DNA from 4 places in the Streptomyces sp. NPDC088915 genome. Region 1 is predicted to be linked to each of the others. Evidence: riboswitches for the same ligand, from Rfam matches in the RefSeq annotation. Region 1 holds a riboswitch; each other region holds the start of a gene.
The links. A riboswitch is a leader RNA that binds a small molecule or an ion and turns the genes downstream of it on or off. The one in region 1 is predicted to bind cobalamin.

Region 1 (7,218 bases):
CGGAAGATTCGCAGAAGTTGGCGGGCGGCCACGGTTGTTGGCACGGAGTGCCACTGCGAGAGTCGGACCACGGCCCGCCGTGCCCCACCAGGAGGCGGAGTTCGGGGCACGGCTCATGCCCTGACGTCGTAGGACCCGGTCGTCTCCGCCCGGGGCCCGGCGGGCCGCCCGTCATCTCGTACGGAGCCCCGCGACCCTTCGCAGGGCTTCGCAAAGTTCGACACCCCCCGGGAGGGACCATCATGGCGCAGGCAGGAAACCAGGCGGCCGAAGAGCTGGCGCGGCAGTGGGCCACGGACCCCCGCTGGAAGGGCGTCGAGCGCACCTACGGCGCCGAGGACGTCGTCCGCCTCTCGGGCAGCGTCCGCGAGGAGCACACCCTCGCCCGGCGCGGCGCGGAGCGCCTGTGGCGGCAGTTGCACGAGCTCGACTACGTCCACGCGCTCGGCGCGCTGACCGGCGGCCAGGCCGTGCAGCAGGTCCGGGCCGGGCTCCAGGCGATCTACCTGTCCGGCTGGCAGGTCGCCGCCGACGCCAACCAGGCCGGCCACACCTACCCCGACCAGAGCCTCTACCCGGTCAACTCGGTGCCGCAGGTGGTCCGCCGGATCAACAACGCGCTGCTGCGCGCCGACCAGATCGCCACCGCCGAGGGCGGCACGGACACGACGGACTGGCTCGCGCCGATCGTCGCCGACGCCGAGGCCGGGTTCGGCGGTCCGCTGAACGCCTTCGAGCTGACCAAGGCGATGATCGCGGCCGGTGCGGCGGGCATCCACTACAAGGACCAGCTCGCCTCGGAGAAGAAGTGCGGCCACCTCGGCGGCAAGGTGCTCGTGCCCACCTCGCAGCACGTCCGCACCCTCAACGCGGCCCGGCTCGCCGCCGACATCGCCGGCACCCCGACCCTGGTCATCGCCCGCACCGACGCCCTCGCCGCGAACCTGCTGACCAGCGACGTCGACGAGCGCGACGCCGAGTTCGTCACGGGCGAGCGCACGGCGGAGGGCTTCCACCGGGTGCGGGGCGGCATGGCGCCGGTCATCGCCCGCGGCCTGGCCTACGCCCCGTACGCCGACCTCATCTGGGTCGAGACCGGCACCCCGGACCTGGCGCAGGCCCGCGAGTTCGCCGAGGCCATCCACGCCCAGTACCCGGACCGGATGCTCGCCTACAACTGCTCGCCGTCCTTCAACTGGAAGGCGGCCCTGGACGACGACCAGATCGCCAAGTTCCAGCGCGAACTGGGCGCCATGGGCTACAAGTTCCAGTTCATCACCCTGGCCGGCTTCCACTCGCTCAACCACGGCATGTTCGACCTGGCCCGCGGCTACGCGGAGCACGGCATGACCGCCTACGTCGATCTCCAGGAGCGCGAGTTCGCCGCGCAGGAGCACGGCTTCACCGCCGTCAAGCACCAGCGCGAGGTCGGCACCGGCTACTTCGACCTGGTCTCCACCGCCGTCAACCCCGCCTCCTCCACGACCGCGCTCGCCGGGTCCACGGAGGAGGAGCAGTTCCACTAAGGGGGTGTCTCCCGAGCCGCGGGGGCGGGTGTCCACGTCACCCGTCCCCGCACCCCTCCCCGTACCACTCGCTCCTCCGCTCCCCTTCAGGAGACACCGATGACCACCAGCGCCGTCCCTACCCGCCAGGTCCGCGTGCTCGCGGCCCCGGGCGACCGCCACGACGAGATCCTCACCGCCGACGCCCTGGACTTCGTCGGCCGTCTCGCCACCGCCTTCACCGAGCGCCGGCGGTGGCTCCTGAAGGAGCGGCGCCGGCAGGCCATCCGGCTCGCCACCGGCTCGCCGCTCGACTTCCCTCTCACCACCTCCGCCGTGCGCGCCGACCCGGACTGGCGGGTCGCCCCGCCCGCCCCCGGGCTCATCGACCGCCGGGTGGAGATCACCGGTCCGCCGGAGCGGCGGGCGGCCGTCGACGCGCTCAACTCCGGTGCCAGTGCGTGGACGGCCGACTTCGAGGACGCCACCGCGCCCACCTGGGAGAACGTGATCGAGGGCCAGCTCGTCCTGCTCGACGCGTGCGAGCGGCGCCTCGACTTCACCACCGCCGAGGGCCGGGAGTACCGGCTCCGCGAGGGCCGGCTGCCGACGATCGTGGTCCGGCCGCGCGGCTGGCACCTCGACGAGGAGCACCTGGAATTCGACGGCGGCCCGGTGCCGGCCGCGCTCGTCGACTTCGGCCTGTACTTCTTCCACTGCGCCCGGCGGCGGATCGACGCCGGATACGGCCCGTACTTCTCCCTGCCCAAGCTGGAGAACCGGTACGAGGCGCGCCTCTGGAACGACGTGTTCCTGCTGGCCCAGGAGCTCCTGGACATCCCCCGGGGCACCGTCCGCGCGACCGTCCTCGTCGAGACGATCACGGCCGCGTTCGAGATGGAGGAGATCCTGCACGAGCTGCGGGAGCACAGTTCGGGGCTCGACGCGGGCCGCCGGGACTACCTGTTCAGCCTGATCAAGACCTTCGGCCACCGCTCCGACTTCCTGCTGCCCGACCGGGCGAAGGTGACGATGACGGCGCCGTTCATGCGGGCGTACACCGAGCTGCTCGTGCGGACCTGCCACCGGCGCGGCGCCCATGCGATCGGCGCCACGGCCGCCCGGGTCCCCGCCGGGGACCCGGCGGCGCACGAGGCCGTGCTCGCCGCGGTCCGCCTGGACAAGGAGCGGGAGGCGGAGGACGGCTTCGACGGCTCCCGGGTGGCCCACCCGGGCCTGGTGCCGGTCTGCCGCGAGGTCTTCGACGGGGTGCTCGGGGACCGCCCGCACCAGCTCGACCGGGCCCGCGAGGACGTGCGGGTGACCGCCGGGGAGCTGCTCGCGGTGCGCCGGGTCGGCGGGCCGCCGACCGAGGAGGGCGTCCGCGCCAACATCACCGTGGTGCTGCGCTACTTCGACGCCTGGATCCGCGGGCAGGGGTCGGTCACGGTCGACGGCCTGGTGGAGGACGCCGCGACCGCCGAGATCGCCCGCGTCCAGATCTGGCAGTGGCTCCGGCACCGGACCGTCGACCGCGGCACGGTCCTGGAACTGCTCGACCGCGAACTGGCCGCGCTCGGCGCCGAGTTCCCGTGGGCGGCGCTCGACGAGGTGCGGGCACTCTTCGAGAGCGCCGCGCTCGCCGCCGAACTGCCCCTCTTCTTCACCCCGGAGGCGTACTCCCGCCACCTCGTCCGCACGGTGACGGCCGCCGAGGTGGCGGCGTGAGCGCCGGTCCGGGCGGCGGCATCCGGCGCGTCGGGGTCGTGGGCGGCGGCCGGAAGGCCGATCGGGGGTTCCCCCTGTACGACCGGGCGGAGACGCCCGGACGGCCGGCCTGAGGAGGCCGGCGCCCGCCGCCGGGGAAGAGGCCCGGTGGAGGGTCCCGAGAGAGGACCCGGCGGCGGTACGGCGAGGGGCCGGGGGCGGGTGGTGCCGCCCCCGGCCCCGCTGCCGTGCCGTGCCGCACGCCCGGCCCGTGGGTCCGGTCCCGCACACCCGGTCCGTGCGTCCGGTCCCGTGCGCCCGGCCGCGTGCCCGATCCGTACGCCCGGTCCCGCACGCCCGATCCGTACGCCCGGTCCCGCACGTCCGGTCCCGTACGCCCGCCCGCGTGCCCGGCCCGTACGCCCGTCCCCGTACGTCCCGCAGATCCGTCCCCGTCCCCCCGCCGTTCACCCGCGCGTCTCGTCGGCTCGCCCGAATGGCGAGATACCCGTCCCCACTCCCGGTGCAGACCCCGTACCCTGGCCGGGCAGCTGGTTCGCCCCCGTCCGCCAGGCGGGAGGCGTCGTAAGAGGGAACCCGGTGGGAATCCGGGACTGCCCCGCAGCGGTGAGCGGGAACGACCGCCGTCATACGCACTGGGCCCGGGAAGGGTCTGGGAAGCGACGGCCAGTAGGAGTCGTGTACAGCGCGACGTGCCCGTGAGTCCGAAGACCTGCCCGTTGCCCGCACGCGGACGATTCCGCGCGCGGACATCCCGGTGACCTCGAGGGCGGGTCGGCGTACATACCGACGGACGACCGCGCCCCGCCGCGCGTGTTCGCAACCGTCCGGTCCGTCGCCCCTTCGCGTCCTCGTCCCGTCCCCGGGACCTCAGGGATTCATCTCGCGAAGGAGATCTCCGTGACCACGAAGTCCGCAGCCGCGGCAGCACGGGCCACCGTGTACGGCCACCCCCGTCAGGGCCGGGACCGGGAGCTGAAGAAGGCGGTCGAGGGCTACTGGAAGGGCCGCGTCACCGCCGGCGCCCTCCGGTCCACCGCCGCCGAACTGCGCCGCACGCACTGGCGGCAGCTCGCCGGGGCCGGTGTCCACGAGGTGCCGACCGGCGACTTCTCGTACTACGACCACGTCCTGGACACCACCGTCATGGTGGGCGCGATCCCCGCGCGGCACCGCGAGGCCGTCGCCGCCGACGCGCTGGACGGCTACTTCGCCATGGCGCGCGGCACCCAGGACGTCGCTCCGCTGGAGATGACGAAGTGGTTCGACACCAACTACCACTACCTGGTGCCGGAGCTGGGCCCGGACACGGTCTTCACGGCCGACTCCTCGAAGCAGGTCGCGGAGCTGGAGGAGGCCCTCGCCCTGGGGCTGACGGCCCGTCCGGTCCTCGTCGGACCCGTCACCTACCTGCTGCTCGCCAAGCCCGCACCGGGCGTGGCCGCCGGCTTCGATCCGCTGACCCTGCTCGACCGGCTCCTGCCGGTGTACGCGGAGGTCCTCGCGGACCTGCGCGCGGCCGGCGCCGAGTGGGTGCAGCTCGACGAGCCCGCGCTCGTCCAGGACAGGACCCCGGCCGAGCTGAACGCCGCCGCGCGCGCCTACCGCGACCTCGGCGCGCTCACCGACCGGCCGCGGCTCCTCGTCGCCTCGTACTTCGACCGGCTCGGCGACGCCCTGCCCGTCCTGGCCGAGGCGCCCGTCGAGGGTCTCGCGCTCGACTTCACCGGCCCGGCCGCCGCCAACCTGGAGGGGCTCGCCGCCGTCGGCGGGCTGCCCGGGAAGCGGCTCGTCGCCGGTGTGGTCGACGGCCGCAACATCTGGGTCAACGACCTGGAGAAGTCCCTGGCCACCCTCGGCACCCTCCTCGGCCTGGCCGACCGGGTCGACGTCTCCGCCTCCTGCTCCCTGCTCCACGTGCCGCTCGACGCGGCGGCCGAGAAGGGCGTCGACCCGCAGATCCTGCGCTGGCTCTCCTTCGCGCGGCAGAAGGCCGCCGAGCTCGCCACGCTGGCCAGGGGCCTGTCGCGGGGGACGGACGCGATCGCCGGCGAGCTGGCCGCCAACCGCGCCGTCCTCGCCTCCCGCGCCACCTCCCCCATCACCCGGAACCCGGCCGTGCGCGCCCGCGCCGGGGCCGTCACCGGGGCCGATGCCCGCCGCTCGCAGCCGTACGCCGAGCGGGCCGCCGCCCAGCGCGCCCACCTGGGCCTCCCGCTGCTCCCGACCACCACCATCGGCTCCTTCCCGCAGACCGACGAGCTGCGCGCGGCCCGCGCCGACCTGCGGGCCGGCCGGATCGACACGGCCGGGTACGAGGAGCGGATCAGGAACGAGATCCGGGAGGTGGTGGCGTACCAGGAGAAGACCGGCGTCGACGTCCTGGTGCACGGCGAGCCCGAGCGCAACGACATGGTGCAGTACTTCGCCGAGCAGCTCGACGGCTACCTCGTCACCCGGCACGGCTGGGTCCAGTCGTACGGCACCCGCTACGTCCGCCCGCCGATCCTGGCCGGTGACGTCTCGCGGCCCGAGCCGATGACGGTGCGCTGGACGGCGTACGCCCAGTCCCTCACGTCCAAGCCCGTCAAGGGGATGCTGACGGGCCCCGTCACCATGCTGGCCTGGTCGTTCGTCCGCGACGACCAGCCGCTCGGCGAGACCGCCCGGCAGGTGGCGCTCGCCCTGCGCGACGAGGTGGGCGACCTGGAGGCGGCCGGCGCCTCCGTCATCCAGGTGGACGAGCCGGCGCTGCGCGAGACGCTGCCGCTGCGGGCCGCCGACCGCCCGGCGTACCTCGACTGGGCGACGGAGGCGTTCCGCCTGGCCACCGGCGGGGTGCGGCCGGACACCCAGATCCACACCCACATGTGCTACGCCGAGTTCGGGGACGTCGTGCAGGCCATCGACGACCTCGACGCCGACGTCATCAGCCTGGAGGCGGCCCGCTCCCACATGCAGGTGGCCCGGGAGCTCGCCGCCCACGGCTACCCGCGCGAGGCCGGTCCCGGCGTCTGGGACATCCACTCGCCCCGGGTGCCGAGCGCCGAGGAGGCGGCGGACCTGCTGCGCACCGGTCTGGAGGCCGTCCCCGCCGAGCGCCTGTGGGTCAATCCGGACTGCGGTCTGAAGACCCGCGCCTGGCCGGAGACCCGGGCCTCCCTGGAGAACCTGGTCGCCGCCGCCCGCACGGTCCGCGCGGAGCTGTCCGGCTCGTGACGGGACGCGCCCCCGGGGCCGGGGCCGGGAACCCCGGCCGACGCCCCGGGGGCACGCGCGCGTAGCGTGGGGTACACGTCGGCTCCATGAGCCCCCTCACCTCGGGAGACCCGCCTGTGTCCAGCGTCGCACCCACCCGCACGTCCGTCGTGGAGTCCCTCATGGAGCGCTTCCCGGGGATTCCCCGGGAGGCCGTGCTCAAGGAGGACCTGCTGCGCGGCGGGGTCGCCTTCGACCCCGCCGCCCTGTCCGGCAACGAAGGGGGCGAGGTGAAGCCGAAGTCGTACTTCATCTTCTCCTTCGACCACCGGACGCTGCCCGAGCTCGGGGAGGCGGCGCTCAACCGGCCGCCGGAGGAGATCGTGCTGACCGGCGGCCCGTACGGGCTGCGGCGCACGGTGGTGTCGGTGCGGGTCAACCCGTCCTCGCCGTACCGGGTCGCGCCCGACGAGGACGGGGCGCTCGCGCTCTTCCTGGACGGGGCGCGGATCGCGGACGTCGGCCTGCCGCCGATGCCGGAGTACTACCGGCACCCGCTGTCGAACGGCAAGTCCGTGATGGAGGTGGCGCCGACGATCCAGTGGGGCTACCTGATCTACCTGACGGTCTTCCGGGTGTGCCAGTACTTCGGCGCCAAGGAGGAGTGCCAGTACTGCGACATCAACCACAACTGGCGCCAGCACAAGGCGGCGGGCCGCCCGTACACCGGGGTGAAGCCGGTGGACGAGGTCCTGGAGGCCCTGGAGATCATCGACCGGCACGACAC
Region 2 (7,218 bases), on a different contig from region 1:
ACCCCCTCGGGGGCCGGGTGCACCAGGGACCAGGCGTCGAAGAGGGCGACCCAGCCGCGCAGCACGGCGGAGTCGTCGCGGTCCCAGGCGTGCAGCCGCCAGCCGGGGCGGGCGGTGTCGCCGTGGAGCTCGACGAGCCCGGCGAGCCGGGCGCGGTCCCAGCCGGCCCGGACCTGGCCGGGCGTCAGGTCGAGGGCCGCGGCGGCCCGTTCCTGCGGGGGGAAGGCGCCGGGGCCGGTGCGGGGGGCCGTCCGGGCCCCGCCCTCGACGGCGGCCCAGCGGGCGATCCGTACGGCGTCGGCGAGGACGTGCCGGGCCTGGCGGGCGAGTTCCGCGCGGGGCGGAGTGCCCTCGGGCGGCCGCGGCGCCGGCCGGGTGCGCCGGGTCGTCACGGCCCGTCGGGCGGTGGCCAGCGACCGTGGGCGGACGAGTCGGAGTCTGGAGTTGCGCGCCAATGGTTCATCGGGCTTTCGAGACGTCACGGGGGCAGTCTTCCCGCTGACGGCCCGAAAGCCCAATCGGAACCGGCCGCGCCGTCGGAACGGGCCCCGCGGGGGCCCGGCGGAGGTCCCGCGAAGACCGTACGGAGGTACTGCGGAGGCTTCGGGCGGGCTCCCCCGGCCGGTGCGGGCTCCTGGGCCGGTGCGGGCCCCCGGCCGGTGCGGGCTCCCCCGGCCGGTGCGGCCCCCCGGCCGGTGCGGGCTCACGGGCCGGTGCGGGCTCACGGGCCGGTGCGGGGAAGGTCGCGAAAGCGGTCGCGCGGGAGGTCTCAGAGCAGCGGGACGAGGAAGCGGCGCAGGGACTCCTCGTAGCGGACCGGGTCGGGGTTCCACATCGCCGCGTGCGGGGCGTCCCGGACGGTCTTCGGACTGATCAGGTCGGGGCGGCGGGCGGCGAGTTCGACGGAGGGCTCCCAGGGGGCGATCGCGTCCTCGGGGCCGTGGAAGAGGAGGACCGGGGCGCGCAGGGCGCCGGGGGCCGAGGCGAGCTGGAGGAGGTCGCCGTGCGGGCCCGTCCTGCCCCGGGCGGCGCGGACGGCGAGCGGCATCAGGAACCCGGGGACGTGCCGGGCCGACGCGAGGTTGCGGAGGGTGACCTCCCAGTCCAGGACCGGGGAGTCGAGGACGAGGCCGGCGATCCGGTCGCGCACCCCCGAGTCGGCGGCGGCGCGCAGGGCCATCGACGCCCCGGGCCCCCAGCCGTGCAGGACGACCTTCTGGGCGCCCCGGCGGACGGCGTAGCGGAGGGCGGCGTCGACGTCGCGCCACTCGGAGTCACCGAGGTGGGCGAGGCCGTCCGGGGAGGGGGGAGCGCCCTCGTCGCCCCGGTAGGCGGGGACGAGGACGGGGATCCGGTGCCGGTGGTAGAAGGGGACGACGTTCAGCGGGTGTTCGCGGGTGGCGCCGAGGCCGTGCAGGGCGATCACCCAGGTGGTGCGCGGGGCGGGCACGAGCCAGGCGGGCAGGGGGCCGAGTTCGCCGGGGATCTCCACGTCCTCGTGGTCGATCCCGAGGGCGCTCGTGGGCGTGCCCCGGTGGAGCGCGGGGGTGAGCCGGACGCGGGCGCCGGGCCCGGGGGCGCCGAGCTCGATCCGCTCCAGGCGCCGGACGACGGTGTCGGCGGTGTGCGGGGCCCGGTCGAGGACGGGGCCGAGGACGGCGTGCAGACCGGGCCCCTCCATGCCGTACGTGCCGGGGCGCAGCGAGGCGAGGCTGCGGGTGAGGGTGATCCGGTCGGGGCCCGTGGCGTGCACGGTCAGCCGGGGATCGCCGGGCAGGGGGCGTACGGACGACGCCTTGAGGGCGAGGTCGCTGGCGTACCGGCCGGCCGCGACCGCGGCCGCGCCGACACCGAACAGGGTGGTGACGGCCGCTGCCGTCGCTGTAGCCGGGCGCACACCCCCAGTGTCCGCAGGACGGGGCCGGGATGCCACCGGAAGGGGCGGAGTCGTTACCGAAGGACCCGAGGGAGCGGAGTCGCCCCCGAAGAAGCGGAGGTCGCCACTCCGGGGAGTGACGCGGGTCTCCTCGGCGGGGTCCCCCGGTCGGGTGGTCCGGTCCGGGGAGCGGAACGGGGCGGCACGGGAGGAACCGGGGCAGGCCGCCGAGGCCTTGCGGGGCCCGGATTACCCGGGGTCGCAGGGCGCCCGCATCGTGGACGCCCCTCCCCCGGACCCTCCCCCGGGGACCAAGCGGAATCTCTTGGCACCGGTTAGGGACACCACGCCGCCCGCCCCAGTTCATCTTCCGTTCACCCAGGTTGCTTACGTTCGACCAGCCACTGACGTCAAACGATTGCCTGGGTAAATGGAACACATCACGCTGCTGCTCGCCATTGTGGTCGTGACAGCTCTCGTGTTCGATTTCACGAACGGTTTCCACGACACCGCGAACGCGATGGCCACGACCATCTCGACCGGTGCGCTCAAGCCCAAGACGGCGGTGGCCATGTCCGCCGTGCTCAACCTCGTCGGCGCGTTCCTGTCCGTGGAGGTCGCCAAGACGATCTCCGGCGGGATCATCAACGAAGAGGGCATCCGCACAGAGGTGATCTTCGCCGCGCTGGTCGGCGCCATCCTGTGGAACCTGCTGACCTGGCTGCTCGGACTCCCGTCCAGCTCCTCCCACGCGCTCTTCGGCGGTCTCATCGGCGCCGCGGTCATGTCGGCCGGCTGGTCGGCCGTGAACGGCTCCACGATCGTCACCAAGGTCCTCATCCCGGCCGTCGCCGCGCCGGTCGTCGCCGGCCTCGCCGCGATGGCCGCCACCAAGCTGACGTACAAGATCAAGGCCAACCCCGAGGCGAAGGCCACGGCCAAGGGCTACCGGGCCGGCCAGATCGCCTCCGCCGGTCTCGTCTCCCTCGCCCACGGCACCAACGACGCCCAGAAGACGATGGGCATCATCACCCTCGCCCTGGTCACCCAGGGTGTCGTCGCCCCCGGCTCGAACCCGCCCCTGTGGGTCGTCGTCTCCGCCGGCGTCGCCATCGCGCTCGGCACCTACCTCGGCGGCTGGCGCATCATCCGCACCATGGGCAAGGGCCTCACCGACCTCCAGCCGCAGCAGGGCTTCGCCGCCCAGACCAGCGCCGCGACGGTCATCCTGGCCTCCTCGCACCTCGGCTTCTCCCTCTCCACCACCCAGTCCTGCTCGGGTGCCGTGATGGGCGCGGGCCTCGGCCGCAAGGGCGGTGTCGTCCGCTGGTCGACCGCGACCCGGATGTTCGTCGCCTGGGGCCTGACCCTGCCCGCCGCGGGCCTGGTCGGCGCCGGCGCCGAGTTCCTCACCAAGCAGGGCACCTGGGGCATCGCCGCCGTCGCGGTCCTGCTCGTGGCCGGCTCGGCCGTCATCTGGTCGCTGTCCCGCCGCAAGCCGGTCGACCGGCACAACGTCACGGCCGACGACCTCGACGCCTCCGACGCCGAGCCCGCGGGCGTGGTGACCACCGCCATCGCGGCCGTCACCCCGCCGCCGGCCGGCTCCGTCGCCGCCGTCACCGACGAGGACCTCAAGGCGACCATCCCCGCCCCGGCCCCCACCGACCCGACCGCTCCCCCGGCCCCGGCCGCGAAGGTCTAAGGAAAGCACCGCATGAAGATCGACTGGGCAGCCCTCGGCTCCGTCTTCGGAGTCAGCCTCGTGGCGACCGTCGCCCTGGTGGGCCTCTTCTCCCTCGGCATCGTCGGCCTCACCAAGCAGGAGGAGGCCACCGCCCGGGGCGGCTCCGCCGCCCTGGCCCGCACCGGCGCCTACGCCTGCTTCGGACTGTGCCTCGCGGCCGTGGCGTACGGCATCTACCTGATCGTCGTCTGACGGCCCCGCTCCACCGGCCGGGCGGTCCGCACCTTCGGGTGCGGGCCGCCCGGCCGCTTCTCTGTGGTGCTCCGCACAGTGCGCCGCCGCAGGTCAAAGCTGGGTTGACGCCCGTTCTCGGCGCGTGGTGGACTGCCGAGGCCATTACGGCGGCAGCAGAGGAAGTCCGGTGCGAATCCGGCGCGGTCCCGCCACTGTGACCGGATCCGAGGGTCCGGGAGTCAGGAACTCTCGCCGCCGGTCACGTCGATCCAGGGCGCGGACCCTGAGTGAGGACACAGCCATGCCCGGGCGCCCCAGAGCCACCGGTGTCTTCGCGTACGGCGCGGCCGCGGGCCTCGCCGTCGACCTGCTCCTCGGCGATCCCCGCCGGGGCCACCCCGTCGCCGCGTTCGGCCGGACCGCCGCCGCCGTCGAAGGGCGCCTCCACCGCGACCACCGCGGCTGGGGCGCCCTGCACGCGGCCGTCTGCGCCGGTTCCACCGTCGCCCTCGGCGCCCTCGCCGCCCGGGCCGTACGGAACCGGCCGGCCGCCGCCGTCGCGCTGACCGCCGCCTCCGTGTGGGCCGTCGTCGGCGGGACGACCCTGGGCCGGGAGGCCCGTGCGATCGGCGGGGCGCTGGCCGCCGGGGACCTGGAGGTGGCCCGGGAGCGGCTTCCGCACCTGTGCGGGCGCGACCCGCGGTCCCTGGACGGTCCCGCGATGGCCCGCGCGGTCGTCGAGTCGGTCGCCGAGAACACCTCGGACGCCGTGGTCGGCGCCCTGTTCTGGGGCGCGGTCGCGGGCGTGCCGGGGCTCGTCGGCTTCCGGGCCGTCAACACCCTGGACGCGATGGTCGGCCACAGGTCCCCCCGGTACCGCCGCTTCGGCTGGGCCTCGGCCCGCCTCGACGACCTGGCCGGCTGGCCGGGCGCGCGCCTGACGGCCGCGCTCGCGACCGTCGCCGGCGGGAATCCGCGCGGGGCCGCCCGGGCCTGGCGGGCGGACGCGTCGAAGCACCCGAGCCCCAACGCGGGCCCGGTCGAGGCCTCCTTCGCGGGCGCGTTGGGCGTACGGCTCGGGGGCACCCTCTCGTACGGCGGGCGCGTCGAGCACCGGCCGGTGCTGAACGGGGAGGGGCGGGCCGTCGAGGTGGCGGACGTCGAACGGGCGGTGGCGCTCTCGCGCCGGGTGACCGCGCTGACCCTGGCCGCCTGTGTGGGCGGCCGTCTGATCGCCGACGCCGTGCGGCGCGGGAAGCGGAGGACTTCATGAGGGGCGGGAGGGGCGGGGGGCTGCTGGTCGCCGGGACCACGTCCGACGCGGGCAAGAGCGTCGTGACGGCCGGGATCTGCCGCTGGCTGGTCCGCAAGGGCCTGAAGGTGGCGCCGTTCAAGGGGCAGAACATGTCCCTCAACTCCTTCGTCACGCGCGAGGGCGCCGAGATAGGCCGGGCCCAGGCCATGCAGGCGCAGGCCGCCCGGGTCGAGCCGACCGCGCTGATGAACCCGGTGCTGCTCAAGCCGGGCGGCGACCGCTCCAGCCAGGTCGTCCTGATGGGGAAGCCGGTGGGCGAGCTGAGTGCGCGCGGCTACCACGGGGGCAGGCAGAAGGAGCTGTTCGAGCCGGTCATGGCGTGCCTGGAGGAGCTGCGGAGCACGTACGACGCGGTGATCTGCGAGGGCGCCGGCAGCCCGGCCGAGATCAACCTGCGGCGCACCGACATCGTGAACATGGGCGTGGCGCGGGCCGCGCGGCTGCCCGTGGTGGTGGTCGGGGACATCGACCGGGGCGGGGTCTTCGCCCAGTTCTTCGGCACGACGGCGCTGCTGTCCCCCGAGGACCAGTCGCTCGTCGCCGGGTACCTGGTGAACAAGTTCCGGGGCGACGTGAGCCTCCTCGAACCCGGGCTCGACATGCTGTACGGCCTGACCGGGCGCCGGACCTTCGGCGTCCTGCCGTACGCGCACGGGCTCGGGATCGACGAGGAGGACGGCCTGAGGGTTTCCTTGCGGGGCGCGGTCCGCGAGTCGGTCGTGGCGCCGCCGGTCGGCGCGGACGTGCTGCGGGTCGCCGTGTGCGCCGTCCCCCTGATGTCCAACTTCACGGACGTGGACGCGCTGGCGGCCGAACCGGGCGTGGTCGTCCGGTTCGTGGACCGGCCCGAGGAACTGGTCGACGCGGACCTGGTGGTCGTGCCGGGCACGCGCGGCACGGTGAAGGCGCTCGCCTGGCTGCGGGAGCGAGGCCTCGCGGACGCCCTGGCCCGGCGCGCGGCCGAGGGCCGCCCGGTGCTCGGCATCTGCGGCGGCTTCCAGGTCCTGGGCGAGCGGATCGAGGACGAGGTCGAGTCGAGGGCCGGTGTGGTCGACGGGCTCGGACTCCTTCCCGTACGGGTGCGGTTCGGGGTCGAGAAGACCCTGGCCCGGCCGGTCGGCGAGGCGCTCGGCGAGCGGGTGGAGGGGTACGAGATCCACCACGGCGTCGCGGACGTGCGGGGCGGGGAGCCCTTCTTGGACGGGTGCCGGGTCGGCTCCGTGTGGGGCACCCACTGGCACGGCTCCCTGGAGGGCGACGGCTTCCGGCGGGCGTTCCTGCGAGAGGTCGCGGCGGCGGCCGGACGCCGGTTCGTCCCGGCCCCGGACACGTCGTTCGGCGCCCTGCGCGAGGAACAGCTCGACCGGCTCGGCGACCTGATCGAGGAGCACGCGGACACGGACGCGCTGCTGCGCCTCATCGAGGAGGGCGCCCCGGCGGGGCTGCCGTTCGTGCCGCCGGGGGCGCCGTGAGCACGGGGGCGCGGCCCGGGGCCGCGGTGGGCGGGGGCGGCGCGAGGACGCGCGGGCGCCGCATGGAGGAGGCGCCGGACCCGGGATGGCACCGCGCGGAACACGCACCCGATCCGGGATGGTCGCGCGCACGACACGCACCCGACCCGGGATGGTCGCGCGTCCAGGAGACGCCGGGTCTGCGGCGGGGCCGCGCGACGGAGGCGTCGGGCCTGCGGCCGGACCGTTCACGTCGGCACAACGAATCCGAGGAGAGGACCACCCGATGAGCACCCGGTACCCGTTCACCGCCGTCGTCGGCATGGACGACCTGCGGCTCGCGCTGCTCCTGAACGCCGTCAGCCCCGCCGTGGGCGGCGTGCTCGTCCGGGGTGAGAAGGGCACCGCCAAGTCCACCGCCGTGCGCGCGCTCGCGGAGCTGCTGCCCGCCGTGCCGGTGGTCGCGGGCTGCCGGTTCAGCTGCGACCCGGCCGCGCCGGACCCGGGCTGCCCGGACGGGCCGCACGAGGCGGGCACGGGGACCGAGCGGCCCGCGCGGATGGTCGAGCTGCCCGTCGGCGCCTCCGAGGACCGGCTCGTCGGCTCGCTCGACATCGAGAAGGCGCTCGCGGAGGGCGTGAAGGCCTTCGAGCCG
Region 3 (7,218 bases), on a different contig from region 1:
TCGCGGGCGTCGGGGCCCTGCTGTACGGGATCATCGAGGGGCCCTCGTCCGGCTGGGCGTCCGCGCGGGTGATCGGCGGGCTGCTCCTGTCGGCCGTCCTGATCGCGCTGTTCGTGACGCGCTCGCTGCGCGCGGAGCGCCCGCTGCTCGACCCGCGCGTCTTCCGCGTCCGCAGGCTGCGGGCCGGCGCCCTCGGCGTCGGGACCGCGTTCTTCGGCCTGTTCTCCCTCTTCTACGTCAACGCCCAGTACCTCCAGTACGCCAAGGGGTACTCGCCGCTGGTCGCGGGCTGCGCGATCGCCCCCCTGGCGATCGGCATGATGGTCGCCTCGCGCCACAGCATCCGGCTGGCCGCCCGCTTCGGCGACGGCGTCGTCGCCGTCGGCCTGGCCGGCATCGTCGCCGGTCTGGTCCTGATGTCCTTCGCCACCGCCTCCACCCCGTACCCCCTCTACGCCCTCTTCCTCGTGCTCCTCTCCCTGGGCATGGGCCTGTGCGTCCCCGTCCTGTCGGCCGCCGTCATGACCTCCCTCCCGCAGGACCGGGCCGGTCTGGGGTCGGGGCTGAACGGCGCGACCCGCGAGATCGGCAGTGCGCTGGGCGTCGCCGTCATGGGGACGGCGCTCTCCTCCCACGGCTCGGAGGTCTTCTCCACCGCGATGTCCTTCGGCTTCCGCGTGGTCGCCGGTCTCGTCCTGGCCGTGTCCCTCGTCACCCTCGCGTGGTGGCGCGGCGGCGACGGGGCGCCGAAACCCCAGGTGGGGTGAGTCCGGGCCGTCGGCGGCGGTCCGGCGGGATGTTTGGGGTGCCGGTCGGCGGTCAGGCGTCATCGACGAACCTGTTCGTCTCATCGACTGGGGAGCACATGGAGAGCGTTCTTCGGCTGGCGGCATCCGTCGGCGGCTCGGCCCTCGTGGCGTTCGTCGTGGTCCGCCTGGCGGACCTGTTGGCCCGTCACGCGGACGCGCGCCACCACGAGACACCGCTGTGGGGGTTGCTGCGCCGCTGCCGTACGCCGTTGTTCGTCGTCCTGCTGACCGCCCTGCTCCGCTGGACCTATCCGGCGTCGGCCGCGTCCCTCCTGGACGAGCACGCCCAGGTGATCGGCCACGTGCTGCTGCTGTGCCTGATAGGCGGCGGCGCCTGGCTGACGATCCGGGCGGCCTCGGCCGTCGTGGAGTCCTCGTACACGCGCTACGCCGGGCGTGCGCGGGACGCCGCGCGGCTGCGCCGGGTCCGTACGCAGGTCACGCTGATCATGCGGGTGGTGTCGGTCGCCGTCGGAGTGCTCGCGGCCGCCGTCGCCCTCGTCACCTTCCCCTCCTTCCGCACCCTCGGCACGTCGCTGCTGGCCTCGGCCGGGATCATCGGCATCGTGGCCGGCGTGGCGGCGCAGTCGACGCTCGGCAACCTCTTCGCCGGCTTCCAGATCGCCTTCGGCGACATGGTCCGCATCGGGGACACGGTCGTCGTCGACGGCGAGTGGGGTCTCGTGGAGGAGGTGACGCTGACCTTCCTCACGGTCAGGACCTGGGACGAGCGCCGGGTGACGCTGCCCGTCTCGTACTTCACCTCGCGTCCGTTCGAGAACTGGTCGCGGGGCGGTGCCCAGATGACGGGGTCGGTCTTCGTCCACTGCGACCACTCCACGCCCGTCGCGCTCATGCGGGCGCACCTGCGGGAGTTCCTCGCCGCCTGTCCGGCCTGGGACGGGCGCGGCTGGGACCTGGCCGTCACGGACACGTCGCCCACCGCCATCACGGTCCGCGCGATCGTGACCGCCAAGGACGCCGACGACCTGTGGACGACCCGCTGCGCCGTACGCGAGGAACTCGTGCGCTGGCTGGCCCGGGAGCACCCGGGCGCCCTTCCCCGGGTCGTCACCGCCTCCGCCCCCGAGGAGTCGGGCAAGGCGGCCTGAGTCGCCGGGGGCTCGGCCGGGGCGACGAGGGCGAGGTGGTGGACGGCGGCCCGCTCCGCGTACGGGGCGGTGTCGAACGACCCGCGCGGGTCCGTCCGCTCAGACCGGCGGCTCGTGCGCCGACGACCGGCCGCGAAGGACCGGCCCGTACCACAGCATTCGGCTCGCCTCGCTCCGGACGCGGCGGGTGCGTCCCCGTTCGGCCAGGAGCGCGAGGGCGGTGGGCGGCGTCGCGAAGCGCCGGGAGGCGGCCGTGCGCTGGAGCCAGTCGGACGCGTCGAGGAGTTCTCCGGGGGACCGGGCCTCGTCCTGTACGAGGGCGTGGAGCAGGGACCACTCGCGCAGGCGGCGGGCGGGGAAGTCGTGGGCCGCGACGGTCTCGGCGAGGCGCCGGGCCCATTCCGTGAAGTGCGGGCCGGCCAGGAGGCCGGCGGCCCTGCGGTCCAGGTGACGGACCACCGCGCTGCCGGCCATCGTCGCGTCCCGGTCGCGCAGGACGGCGGACACCAGCTCGGCCTCGGCCTCCTCCGGTACGGCTTCCAGAGCCTCCAGGTACCGGGCGAACCTCCGGTGCTCGGGCGGTTCCTCGTCGAGGTGCGGGGCGGTCATGCCGCGATTCTGCCCGGTCGTCGGAGGGCGCGGCCGGGAATTTCCGGGCACGCCGACGGTCCTGATCCGCCTGACAGACCTCGGGAGCGGAGGAAGGCCCGGACGCCCCGGGAGACCCCGTGCGCGACGGAGGTCCGGCCGGCCGCAGGGGGATCGGCGGGATCCGGCCGACACGGATGGTGGCGGGGCGCGGGGGTGGACTTACTAGGACGTCCAACTATATGTTCGTGACACAAGGTCCGCGGTGCAGGGAAGCCGGTGTGAATCCGGCACGGTCCCGCCACTGTGACCGGGGAGTGTGCCGCCGTCCACACGTCACTGACGAGGTCCGTCGGGAAGGCGGGCGGCACGCGGGGATCCGGGAGTCAGGATACCGGCCGCGGAGCGTTCCGTGTTGTCCACGAGGATGGAGCAGACACGCATGGCACCGGTCCGTACCCACGACCCTGGTGATCCGGCGGAGCGAGCGGCGACCCCCGCGTCCACGTAGCTCTTCGGCGGCCCCGCGCCGCCCCGTCCCACGGCGTCCCCCCGCGGCGCACCCACCCGGTGCGGCCGGCGGTCCGCCGTGCCATCCCCGGATCCGACCTGACGAGAGCAGGCCCCCATGGTCCGTGAACTCACCCATTTCATCGGCGGGAAGCACACCGCCGGCACGTCCGGCCTCTTCGGCGACGTGTACGACCCCAACACCGGCGCCGTCCAGGCCCGCGTCCCGCTCGCCGGCCGCGCCGACACCGAGCGGGCGATCGCGGACGCGGTCGCCGCCCAGCGGGAGTGGGGCGCGTGGAACCCGCAGCGGCGCGCCCGCGTCCTGTTGCGGTTCCTCCGGCTCGTCGAGGGCGAACGCGACGAGCTGGCGAGGCTGTTGTCCGCCGAGCACGGCAAGACCGTCGCGGACGCCCACGGCGATCTGCAACGCGGGCTCGAAGTCGTGGAGTTCGCCGCCGGCGCTCCCCACCTCCTCAAGGGGGAGTTCACCGACAACGCCGGAACCGGCATCGACGTGCACTCCTTGCGCAGCCCGCTCGGCGTCGTCGCCGGCATCACCCCGTTCAACTTCCCCGCGATGATTCCGCTGTGGCAGGCCGCACCCGCCCTGGCCTGCGGCAACGCCTTCATCCTCAAGCCGTCCGAACGCGATCCCTCCGTACCGCTCCGGCTCGCGGAGCTGTTCCTGGAGGCGGGGCTCCCGGCCGGTGTCCTCAACGTCGTCAACGGCGGCGAGGAGGCCGTCACCACCCTCCTCGAAGACCCCCGCGTGCAGGCCCTCGGCTTCGTCGGCTCCACCCCGGTCGCCGCGCACATCTACGCGACGGCCGCCGCCCACGGCAAGCGCGCCCAGTGCTTCGGCGGCGCCAAGAACCACATGATCGTGATGCCCGACGCCGACCTCGACCAGGCCGTCGACGCCCTGGTGGGGGCCGGTTACGGCTCGGCGGGCGAGCGCTGCATGGCGATCTCCGTCGCCGTGCCCGTCGGCGAGGAGACCGCCGACCGGCTGGTGGCCGCACTGAAGGAGCGCGTCGCCGCCCTCCGGATCGGCCGCTCCGACGACCCGGAGGCCGACTTCGGGCCGCTGGTGAGCCGGGACGCCCTGGAACGGGTCACCCGCTACGTCGACATCGGCGTGGAGGAGGGGGCCGAACTCGTCGTCGACGGACGCGGGTTCACCCTGCCCGGCCACGAGGACGGCTTCTTCGCGGGCGCCTCGCTCTTCGACCGGGTCACCCCGGAGATGCGGATCCACCGCGAGGAGATCTTCGGCCCGGTGCTGTGCGTCGTGCGCGCCGCCGACTTCGAGGAGGCGCTCCGGCTGCCCAGCGAGCACGCGTACGGGAACGGCGTCGCCCTCTTCACCCGGGACGGCGACACCGCCCGCGAGTTCGCGCGCCGGGTCGACACCGGGATGGTCGGCGTCAACGTCCCGATCCCGGTCCCCGTGGCGTACCACACCTTCGGCGGCTGGAAGGCGTCCGGGTTCGGGGACCTGAACCAGCACGGGCCGGACTCGATCCGCTTCCACACCCGCACCAAGACCGTCACCTCGCGCTGGCCCTCCGGGGTCAAGGAGGGCGCGAGCTTCACCATGCCGACGATGGGGTGAGCGGAGTGTCCACCAGCATGCTCACGAAGGACCAGCTCGCCCTGGCGGAGGTCACCCTCGACTTCGCGCAGGAGCAGCTCGGCCCGCACGCCGTCGCCTGGGACCGGGAGAAGCACTTCCCGGTCGACGTCCTGCGCAGGGCCGCGGGGCTCGGCCTCGGCGGCGTCTACGTCCGCGAGGAGCACGGCGGTTCCGGCCTCGGCCGGGTCGACGGCGTCCTCGTCTTCGAGGCCCTGGCCACCGGCTGCCCCTCGATCGCCGGGTACCTCTCCATCCACAACATGGTCGCCTGGATGATCGGCCGGTACGGCGACGACGCCCAGCGCGGGCGCTGGCTCCCGGACCTGTGCTCGGCGCGCCGGCTCGGCAGCTACTGCCTGACCGAGCCGGGTGCCGGTTCCGACGCCGCCGCGCTGCGCACCCGGGCCGAGCGGGTCGGCGACGACTACGTCCTGACGGGGGTGAAGCAGTTCGTCTCCGGGGCGGGCGCCTCCGCCGTGTACGTCGTCATGGCCCGTACGGGCGCCGAGGGCCCCGGCGGGGTCACCGCCTTCGTCGTCGAGCGCGACGACCCGGGCGTCTCCTTCGGCGCCGACGAGCGGAAGATGGGCTGGAACGCCCAGCCCACCCGGCAGGTGGTCCTCGACGGGGTGCGGATCCCCGCCGACCGGCGCCTCGGCGCCGAGGGCGAGGGCTTCCGCATCGCCATGAACGGGCTCAACGGCGGCCGGCTCGGCATCGCCGCCTGCTCGCTCGGCGGCGCGCAGAGCGCCCTGGACCGCAGCCTGGCCCACCTCGCGGACCGGGAGGCCTTCGGGGCCCGGCTGCTCGACGCGCAGGCGCTGCAGTTCCGCCTCGCGGACATGGCCACCGAACTGGCCGCCGCCCGCGCGCTGGTGCGGCAGGCGGCGGACGCCCTGGACCGGGGCGATCCGCAGGCCCCGCGGTTGTGCGCGATGGCCAAGCGGTTCGCCACGGACACCGGGTACGCGGTCGCCGACCGGGCGCTCCAGCTCCACGGCGGCTACGGCTACCTGAACGAGTACGGCATCGAGAAGATCGTCCGCGATCTGCGGGTGCACCGGATCCTGGAAGGAACGAACGAGATCATGCGGGTCATCGTCGCCCGGGGGCTCACGGAGGCGCTGCGGTGAGCGCCGGGAAGCACGGCTCCGGTGACGTCCTCGTCCATGTCGAGGGGCGGGCCGGGTACCTCACCCTGAACCGTCCGAAGGCGCTCAACGCGCTCACCCACGCGATGGTGCTCCGCATCGACGAGGCCCTGACCACGTGGGAGCACGACCCGGCCGTGGAGACGGTCGTGGTCCGGGGGGCGGGCGAGCGCGGCCTGTGCGCCGGGGGCGACATCCGCGCCATCCACGAGGACGCCCGGACGGGCGGGACGGCGTCGGCGGACTTCTGGCGGGACGAGTACCGGCTGAACGCCCGGATCGCCCGCTACCCCAAGCCGTACGTGGCCCTCATGGACGGCATCGTCATGGGCGGCGGCGTCGGGATCTCCGCCCACGGCACGGTCCGCGTCGTCACCGAACGCTCCGGGGTCGCCATGCCGGAGACCGGCATCGGCTTCGTCCCCGACGTCGGCGGCACGTACCTCCTCGGGCTCGCGCCGGGGGAACTGGGCGTCCACCTCGCCCTGACCGGTGCGGTCGTCGGCGCGGCCGACGCCCTGCTGTGCGGGCTCGCGGACCACTTCGTCCCCGCGGGCCGGCTCCCGGAGCTGGCCGGCGACCTCGCGCGGACCTCCGTCCACGGGGCCCTCGCCCGGCACGTCCAGACGCCCCCGCCGGGCGAACTGGCCGCCGCCCGGGAGTGGATCGACCCCTGTTACGCGGCGGACACCGTGGAGGAGATCCTCGCCCGGCTGCTCGACAGCGGCGTCCCGGCCGCGAAGCGGGCCGCCGACCTGCTCCTGGCCAAGTCCCCGACCGCGCTCAAGGCGACCCTGGCCTCGGTGCGCCGGGCGCGGCGGCTCGGCCCGCTGGAACGGGTCCTGGAGCAGGAGTACCGCGTCTCCTGCGCCGCCCTGTCCTCCCCCGACCTGGTGGAGGGCATCCGTGCCCAGGTGATCGACAAGGACCGCGCCCCCCGCTGGTCCCCCGCGACGCTCGCCGAGGTGGGCGCGGCGGACGTGGACCGGTTCTTCGCCCCGCTCGGCGACCGCGAACTGCGGCTCGCCGGGCCCGCGTCCCTCCAGGAGGTGCCGTGGTGACCCGTACCGTCGCCTTCGTCGGACTCGGCCGCATGGGCGGGCCGATGGCCGCCAACCTCGTCGGGGCCGGGCACCGCGTCCTCGGGTACGACGTGGTGCCGGAGGCCGTGGCCGCCGCTGCCGCCTCCGGGGCGGAGCCCGCCGGGTCGGCGGCGAAGGCCGCGGCGGAGGCGGACGTGGTGATCACCATGCTGCCGACCGGCCGCCACGTCCTGGACCTCTACGGCGAGCGGGGCCTGCTCGCCGCGGCGCGGCCCGGCACGCTGTTCGTCGACTGCTCCACCATCGACGTGGCCGACGCCCGCGCCGCGCACGGGGCGGCGCGCGCCGCAGGCCACCGGGGGCTCG
Region 4 (7,218 bases), on a different contig from region 1:
GCGCCGCTCGCTCGTCAAGTACACCTCGCTCTACACCGCGCTCGCCGAGGTCTACGACGTGCACCTCGCCGAGGCCGAGGAGACCATCGAGACCTCCCTCGCCACCCCGCGCGAGGCCGGCCTGCTCGGTACGGACGTGGGCCTGCCGATGCTGATGCTCTCCCGCCACTCGCTGGACGCGCAGGGCGAGCCGGTGGAGTGGGTGCGGTCCGTCTACCGCGGCGACCGGTACAAGTTCGTGGCCCGCCTCCGGCGCCCCCACGACTGAGCGACCGCGCGCACCCCGCGCGAAACGGCCGCGCCCCCGGCGGGTGCGGCCGTTTCGCGTTTCCTGGAATGTCGTATTCCCGCCCCGCGCCACCGCGGACGACCGAAGAGGACCGCTTCCGACAAAACGCATCCGTTATGCGGACGGGGGTTCCATGCAGCGGACGCGTCCCCTAGATTTCCCCAGCATTACCGAGGTGATCAGTGAGGGGACGGAATCGCCATGTCAGAAGTGGCACAAGGGAAACAACCGACCATCACCCCCCTGCGGGTGGTGATCGCGCTCTGTCTCGTCGCCCCGTTCGTGGCGATGCTCTGGGTGGGCTCCTACGCGAAGGTCGAACCCCTCTTCGCCGGCATCCCCTTCTTCTACTGGTACCAGATGCTCTGGGTGCTGGTCTCCACCGCGCTCACCATGATCGCGTACAAGCTGTGGCAGCGGGACCAGCGGTCCCGCGAGGGGGGTGACGCGCGATGAAGGACGGCGTGAACGGCGTGGCGCTCGGCGTCTTCGTCTTCTTCTTCGTGGCCGTCACGGTCATGGGCTTCCTGGCCGCGCGCTGGCGCAAGGCCGAGAACGAGCACAGCCTCGACGAGTGGGGCCTGGGCGGCCGGTCCTTCGGCACCTGGGTGACCTGGTTCCTGCTCGGCGGCGACCTCTACACCGCGTACACCTTCGTCGCCGTCCCGGCGGCCATCTACGCGGCGGGCGCGGCCGGCTTCTTCGCCGTGCCGTACACGATCCTCGTCTACCCGCTGATCTTCACCTTCCTGCCGCGCCTGTGGTCGGTCTCGCACAAGCACGGGTACGTGACCACCTCCGACTTCGTCCGGGGCCGCTTCGGCTCCAAGGGCCTGTCGCTCGCGGTGGCGGTCACCGGCATCCTGGCCACCATGCCGTACATCGCGCTCCAGCTCGTCGGCATCCAGGCCGTCCTGGACGTGATGGGCGTCGGCGGCGGCGAGAACACCCACTGGTTCGTCAAGGACCTGCCGCTGCTCATCGCCTTCGGCGTCCTCGCGGCCTACACGTACTCCTCGGGCCTGCGGGCCCCCGCGCTCATCGCCTTCGTCAAGGACACCCTGATCTACATCGTCATCGCGGTGGCGATCATCTACATCCCGATCAAGCTGGGCGGCTTCGACGAGATCTTCGCCGAGGCGGGCAAGGCGTACGCGCAGACCAACCCGGCGACCGGCAAGCCGCGCGGCGCGCTCGTCCCCGGCGAGGCCGGCCAGTGGACGTACGCGACGCTCGCGCTCGGCTCCGCGCTCGCGCTCTTCATGTACCCGCACTCCATCACGGCGACGCTGTCGTCCCGGAGCCGCGAGGTCATCCGCCGCAACACCACGATCCTGCCGCTGTACTCGCTGATGCTGGGCCTGCTCGCGCTGCTGGGCTTCATGGCGATCGCCGCCGGGATCCAGGTGAAGAACGGCCAGCTCGCCATCCCGCAGCTCTTCGAGACCATGTTCCCCGACTGGTTCGCGGGCGTCGCGTTCGCCGCGATCGGCATCGGCGCGCTCGTCCCGGCCGCGATCATGTCCATCGCCGCGGCCAACCTCTTCACGAGGAACATCTACAAGGACTTCATCAAGAAGGACGCCACCCCGGCGCAGGAGACCAAGGTCTCCAAGATCGTCTCGCTCCTGGTCAAGGTCGGCGCGCTCGCCTTCGTCCTCACCATGGACAAGACGGTCGCGATCAACTTCCAGCTCCTCGGCGGCATCTGGATCCTGCAGACCTTCCCGGCCCTGGTCGGCGGCCTGTTCACCCGCTGGTTCCACCGCTGGGCGCTGCTCGCGGGCTGGGCCGTCGGCATGGTCTACGGCACGGTCGCCGCCTACGGCGTCGCCAGCCCGACCCAGAAGCACTTCGGCGGCTCCTCCGCCGAGATCCCGGGCATCGGCGAGATCGGCTACATCGGCCTCACCGCCTTCGTCCTCAACGTCGTGGTCACCGTGGTCCTCACCTTCGTCCTCAAGGCCGTCAAGGCCCCCGAGGGCGTCGACGAGACCTCCCCGTCGGACTACACGGCCGACGCCGGCGACCCCGGCGTGCAGGTCGAGATGGAGAAGGTCACCGCGCCGACCCACTGACGCCGGCCGTACGCAAAGGGCCCGGGACCTCCACCAGGAGGCCCCGGGTCCCGTCACGTACCGGGCAGGCACACTTCCCCCCATGGACTTCACGATCAGGGCGGTACGGCCCGAGGAGTACGAGGTGCTCGGCGAGCTGACCGGACGCGCCTATCTGGACGACGGACTGCTGACGTACGGGACGGAGGACTCCTACCTGGAGGTGCTGCGGGACACGGCGCGCCGGGCCCGCGAGAGCGAGGTCCTCGTCGCGGAGGACACCCGGGACGCGGCGGGCCGGATCGTCGGCGGCGTGACCTTCGCCCGGGGCGGCACCCCGTGGGCCGACATCGCCGTGCCCGGCGAGGCCGAGTTCCGGATGCTCGCGGTCGCCCGGGAGGCCCGCGGCCGGGGCATCGGGGAGGCGCTCGTACGGACCTGTGTCGACCGGGCGCGGGCCCTGCCGGGGTGCGCCCGGATCGTGCTCTCGACGGGCGCCGAGATGGTCGCGGCGCACCGGATCTACGAGCGGATGGGCTTCGTCCGCACCCCGCACCGGGACTGGGAGCCGATCCCCGATCACTCTCTGCGCACCTACTCCCTGGACTTCTGAGCCCACGTCCCGTCCAGGGGACGACACAACATGTGGGGGGTGCCACGAGCGGCGCCCCCCACATGTATGCTCGTCCTCGCTGTCGACGCAGGGGAATCCGGCGCGAATCCGGAACTGTCCCGCAACGGTGTACTTCGTGCGGTTTCGTCCGGGGTGAGTCCGAACACCTGCCGACAGTGCGCCCGGTCCTTCCGTTCCGGGTGCCCAGACGTCCGGGCCTCGCGGAGTGGGCCGGTGGACGCGGCGCGTCATGCCTGGACGCCCGCCCGTCCGCCCTCCCCCGCCGAGGCCCCGAGCCGAGCGAGGGAGAGCCCCCACGTGACCATCGCGCCCGCCGATCCGGCTTCGGCCGAGGCTTCCGCGGTCGAGAGCGACGGCCCCGGGACCGTACTGCTGCGGACCCTGACCGACCTCACCGCCGATCTCCCCGACACCGACCCCGGCAAGGTCGCCGCCGCCGCGCTCCGCGGCCGCAGCTCCGCCGCGGACGAGGCGGAGCTGCGCGAGCTGGCCACCGAGGCGGCCGCCGGCCTGATCGCCGAGGACCCCGCGTACTCCCGGCTCGCCGCCCGGCTCCTCACCATCACCATCGCGGACGAGGCCGCCTCCCAGGGCTCGGTGAACTTCTCCTCCTCGGTGGCCGTCGGCCACCGCGAGGGCCTGATCGCCGACCGCACCGCCGAGTTCGTCGCGCTGCACGCCGACCGCCTCGACGCCACGATCGACCGCGCCGGCGACGACCGCTTCGGCTACTTCGGCCTGCGCACCCTCTACTCGCGCTACCTGCTGCGCCACCCGATCACCCGCAAGGTGATCGAGACCCCGCAGCACTTCATGCTGCGCGTCGCCTGCGGCCTGGCCGAGGACGAGAGCGTCCGCGCGCTCGACGAAGTGGCCGCGCTGTACGGCCTGATGAGCCGCCTGGACTACCTGCCGTCCTCCCCCACGCTCTTCAACTCCGGCACCCGCCACCCGCAGATGTCCTCCTGCTACCTCCTGGACTCCCCCCAGGACGAGCTGGACTCCATCTACGACCGCTACCACCAGGTCGCGCGCCTCTCCAAGCACGCGGGCGGCATCGGCCTCTCGTACTCCCGCATCCGCGCCCGCGGTTCGCTGATCCGGGGCACCAACGGGCACTCCAACGGCATCGTGCCGTTCCTCAAGACCCTCGACGCCTCCGTCGCCGCCGTGAACCAGGGCGGCCGCCGCAAGGGCGCCGCCGCGGTCTACCTGGAGACCTGGCACGCGGACATCGAGGAGTTCCTGGAGCTCCGCGACAACACCGGCGAGGACCAGCGCCGCACGCACAACCTGAACCTGGCGCACTGGATCCCGGACGAGTTCATGCGCCGCGTGAACGCCGACGCCGAGTGGTCGCTGTTCTCCCCCTCGGACGTGCCCGAGCTCGTCGACCTGTGGGGCGAGGAGTTCGACGCCGCCTACCGCAAGGCCGAGGCGGCCGGCCTGGCCCGCAAGACGATGCCAGCCCGCGACCTGTACGGCCGGATGATGCGGACCCTGGCCCAGACCGGCAACGGCTGGATGACCTTCAAGGACGCCTCGAACCGGACGGCCAACCAGACCGCCGAGCCCGGCCACACCGTCCACTCCTCCAACCTCTGCACGGAGATCCTGGAGGTCACCGACGACGGCGAGACCGCGGTCTGCAACCTGGGCTCGGTCAACCTCGGCGCGTTCGTGGTCGGTTCGGACATCGACTGGGAGCGCCTGGACGCGACCGTCCGCACGGCCGTCACCTTCCTCGACCGGGTCGTCGACATCAACTTCTACCCGACCGAGCAGGCGGGCCGCTCCAACTCCCGCTGGCGTCCGGTCGGCCTGGGCGCCATGGGCCTCCAGGACGTCTTCTTCCAGCTGAAGCTGCCCTTCGACTCCCCCGAGGCGCGGGCGCTCTCCACCCGCATCGCCGAGCGGATCATGCTCGCCGCGTACGAGGCCTCCGCCGACCTCGCCGAGCGCAGCGGTCCGCTGCCGGCCTGGGAGAAGACCCGCGCGGCCCGGGGCGTGCTGCACCCCGACCACTACGACGTCGAGCTGAACTGGCCGGAGCGCTGGACCGCCCTGCGCGAGCGGATCGCCGCCGTCGGCATGCGCAACAGCCTCCTCCTCGCCATCGCGCCGACCGCGACGATCGCCTCGATCGCCGGCGTGTACGAGTGCATCGAGCCGCAGGTCTCCAACCTGTTCAAGCGCGAGACGCTGTCGGGCGAGTTCCTCCAGGTCAACTCGTACCTCGTCGACGAGCTGAAGAAGCTCGGCGTGTGGGACGCGCAGACCCGTGAGGCGCTGCGCGACGCCAACGGCTCGGTGCAGGGCTTCACCTGGGTCCCGGCCGAGGTGCGCGAGCTGTACCGCACGGCCTGGGAGATCCCGCAGCGCGGCCTGATCGACATGGCCGCCGCCCGCACCCCGTTCCTGGACCAGTCGCAGTCGCTGAACCTGTTCCTGGAGACGCCGACCATCGGCAAGCTGTCGTCGATGTACGCGTACGCCTGGAAGCAGGGCCTCAAGACGACGTACTACCTGCGCTCCCGCCCGGCCACCCGGATCGCCCGCGCCGCCCAGGCGTCGACGGCCGCCGCCGCGCCCATCCCCGTCCAGCAGGTCGCCGACCCCGACGCGGTCGCCTGCTCCCTGGAAAACCCCGAGTCCTGCGAGGCCTGCCAGTAATGTCCACCGAACAGAAGAACCTGCTCGACCCGGGCTTCGAACTCACCCTCCGCCCCATGCGCTACCCGGACTTCTACGAGCGCTACCGGGACGCCATCAAGAACACCTGGACCGTCGAGGAGGTCGACCTCCACTCGGACGTCGCCGACCTCGCCAAGCTGACCCCGGCCGAGCAGCACATGATCGGCCGTCTGGTCGCGTTCTTCGCGACGGGCGACTCGATCGTCTCGAACAACCTGGTCCTGACGCTCTACAAGCACATCAACTCCCCCGAGGCGCGGCTCTACCTGAGCCGGCAGCTCTTCGAGGAGGCCGTGCACGTCCAGTTCTACCTGACGCTGCTCGACACCTACCTGCCCGACCCGGACGACCGCGCCGCCGCGTTCGACGCGGTCGAGGAGATCCCCTCCATCCGCGAGAAGGCGCAGTTCTGCTTCAAGTGGATGGACTCGGTCGAGAAGATCGAGCGCCTGGAGACGGCCGCCGACCGCCGCCGCTTCCTGCTGAACCTGATCTGCTTCGCGGCGTGCATCGAGGGCCTGTTCTTCTACGGCGCCTTCGCCTACGTGTACTGGTTCCGGTCCCGGGGCCTGCTGCACGGTCTGGCGACCGGCACCAACTGGGTCTTCCGCGACGAGACGATGCACATGAACTTCGCCTTCGAGGTCGTGGACACCGTCCGCAAGGAGGAGCCCGAGCTCTTCGACGACGCGCTCCAGCAGCAGGTCACGGACATGCTGAAGGAGGCCGTGGAGGCGGAGCTCCAGTTCGGCCGCGACCTGTGCGGCGACGGCCTGCCGGGCATGAACACCGAGTCGATGCGCGAGTACCTCCAGTGCGTCGCCGACCAGCGCCTCCAGCGCCTCGGCTTCGCCCCGGTGTACGGCTCGGAGAACCCGTTCTCCTTCATGGAGCTCCAGGGCGTCCAGGAGCTGACCAACTTCTTCGAGCGCCGCCCGTCCGCCTACCAGGTGGCGGTCGAGGGCTCGGTGGACCTCGACGAGGACTTCTAGACGGTACGTGGAAGGGCCCCGCACTCCGGAGAGTGCGGGGCCCTTCCGCATACGTACGCGATACGTACGCGCGCGTGGATCAGTCGTTCGGGACCGTCTCGTAGCGCGGGGTGCCCTCCTCCATCTGGCGCAGGGCGTCCTTGCGGTCCCGCTTGGAGAGGCGGTCGATGTAGAGGCGGCCGTACAGGTGGTCCGTCTCGTGCTGGAGGCAGCGGGCGAAGTAGCCGGTGCCCCGCACCTTGATCGGGTTGCCCTGCGCGTCCCGGCCGTGGACCTCGGCGTAGTCCGGGCGGGCCAGCTCGGCGTAGGCGGTCGGCACGGAGAGGCAGCCCTCGTTGGACTCGTCCAGGACGCGGCGGTCCGCCGGCAGCTCCTGGAGCACCGGGTTGATCACGACGCCGGTGTGCCGGACGCCCTCGTCGTCCGGGCAGTCGTAGACGAAGACCTTGAGGTCCACGCCGATCTGGTTCGCGGCCAGGCCCACGCCCTCGGCGGCCTTCTGGCTGGCGAACATGTCGTCGATCAGCGCCGCGAGCCCGTCGTCGAACTCGG

Region 2: linked by a shared signal. The riboswitch ahead of ACIP5O_RS17305 (cobalamin biosynthesis protein) and the one ahead of metE (5-methyltetrahydropteroyltriglutamate--homocysteine S-methyltransferase) in region 1 are both predicted to bind cobalamin.
Region 3: linked by a shared signal. The riboswitch ahead of ACIP5O_RS18290 (CoA-acylating methylmalonate-semialdehyde dehydrogenase) and the one ahead of metE (5-methyltetrahydropteroyltriglutamate--homocysteine S-methyltransferase) in region 1 are both predicted to bind cobalamin.
Region 4: linked by a shared signal. The riboswitch ahead of ACIP5O_RS29235 (ribonucleoside-diphosphate reductase subunit alpha) and the one ahead of metE (5-methyltetrahydropteroyltriglutamate--homocysteine S-methyltransferase) in region 1 are both predicted to bind cobalamin.

Annotation. Positions count from the first base shown of each region.
Region 1 covers NZ_JBIVIR010000019.1:140,849-148,066, forward strand. Annotated here, with positions in the region: gene aceA (isocitrate lyase) at 243-1,526, shown strand; gene aceB (malate synthase A) at 1,626-3,233, shown strand; cobalamin riboswitch at 3,799-3,947, shown strand; gene metE (5-methyltetrahydropteroyltriglutamate--homocysteine S-methyltransferase) at 4,134-6,452, shown strand; gene ACIP5O_RS30610 (radical SAM protein) at 6,614-7,218, shown strand, end outside.
Region 2 covers NZ_JBIVIR010000008.1:274,944-282,161, reverse strand. Annotated here, with positions in the region: gene ACIP5O_RS17325 (hypothetical protein) at 1-482, opposite strand, end outside; gene ACIP5O_RS17320 (alpha/beta hydrolase) at 770-1,897, opposite strand; gene ACIP5O_RS17315 (anion permease) at 2,307-3,581, shown strand; gene ACIP5O_RS17310 (hypothetical protein) at 3,594-3,815, shown strand; cobalamin riboswitch at 3,935-4,066, shown strand; gene ACIP5O_RS17305 (cobalamin biosynthesis protein) at 4,099-5,070, shown strand; gene ACIP5O_RS17300 (cobyric acid synthase) at 5,067-6,584, shown strand; gene ACIP5O_RS17295 (putative cobaltochelatase) at 6,850-7,218, shown strand, end outside.
Region 3 covers NZ_JBIVIR010000009.1:152,191-159,408, reverse strand. Annotated here, with positions in the region: gene ACIP5O_RS18305 (MFS transporter) at 1-767, shown strand, start outside; partial or broken gene ACIP5O_RS18300 (mechanosensitive ion channel family protein) at 866-1,991, shown strand; gene ACIP5O_RS18295 (hypothetical protein) at 2,021-2,530, opposite strand; cobalamin riboswitch at 2,749-2,927, shown strand; gene ACIP5O_RS18290 (CoA-acylating methylmalonate-semialdehyde dehydrogenase) at 3,138-4,637, shown strand; gene ACIP5O_RS18285 (acyl-CoA dehydrogenase family protein) at 4,655-5,791, shown strand; gene ACIP5O_RS18280 (enoyl-CoA hydratase/isomerase family protein) at 5,788-6,870, shown strand; gene mmsB (3-hydroxyisobutyrate dehydrogenase) at 6,867-7,218, shown strand, end outside.
Region 4 covers NZ_JBIVIR010000018.1:65,565-72,782, forward strand. Annotated here, with positions in the region: gene ACIP5O_RS29215 (GntR family transcriptional regulator) at 1-268, shown strand, start outside; gene ACIP5O_RS29220 (DUF3311 domain-containing protein) at 491-745, shown strand; gene mctP (monocarboxylate uptake permease MctP) at 742-2,367, shown strand; gene ACIP5O_RS29230 (GNAT family N-acetyltransferase) at 2,450-2,959, shown strand; cobalamin riboswitch at 3,009-3,149, shown strand; gene ACIP5O_RS29235 (ribonucleoside-diphosphate reductase subunit alpha) at 3,278-5,653, shown strand; gene ACIP5O_RS29240 (ribonucleotide-diphosphate reductase subunit beta) at 5,653-6,666, shown strand; gene def (peptide deformylase) at 6,746-7,218, opposite strand, start outside.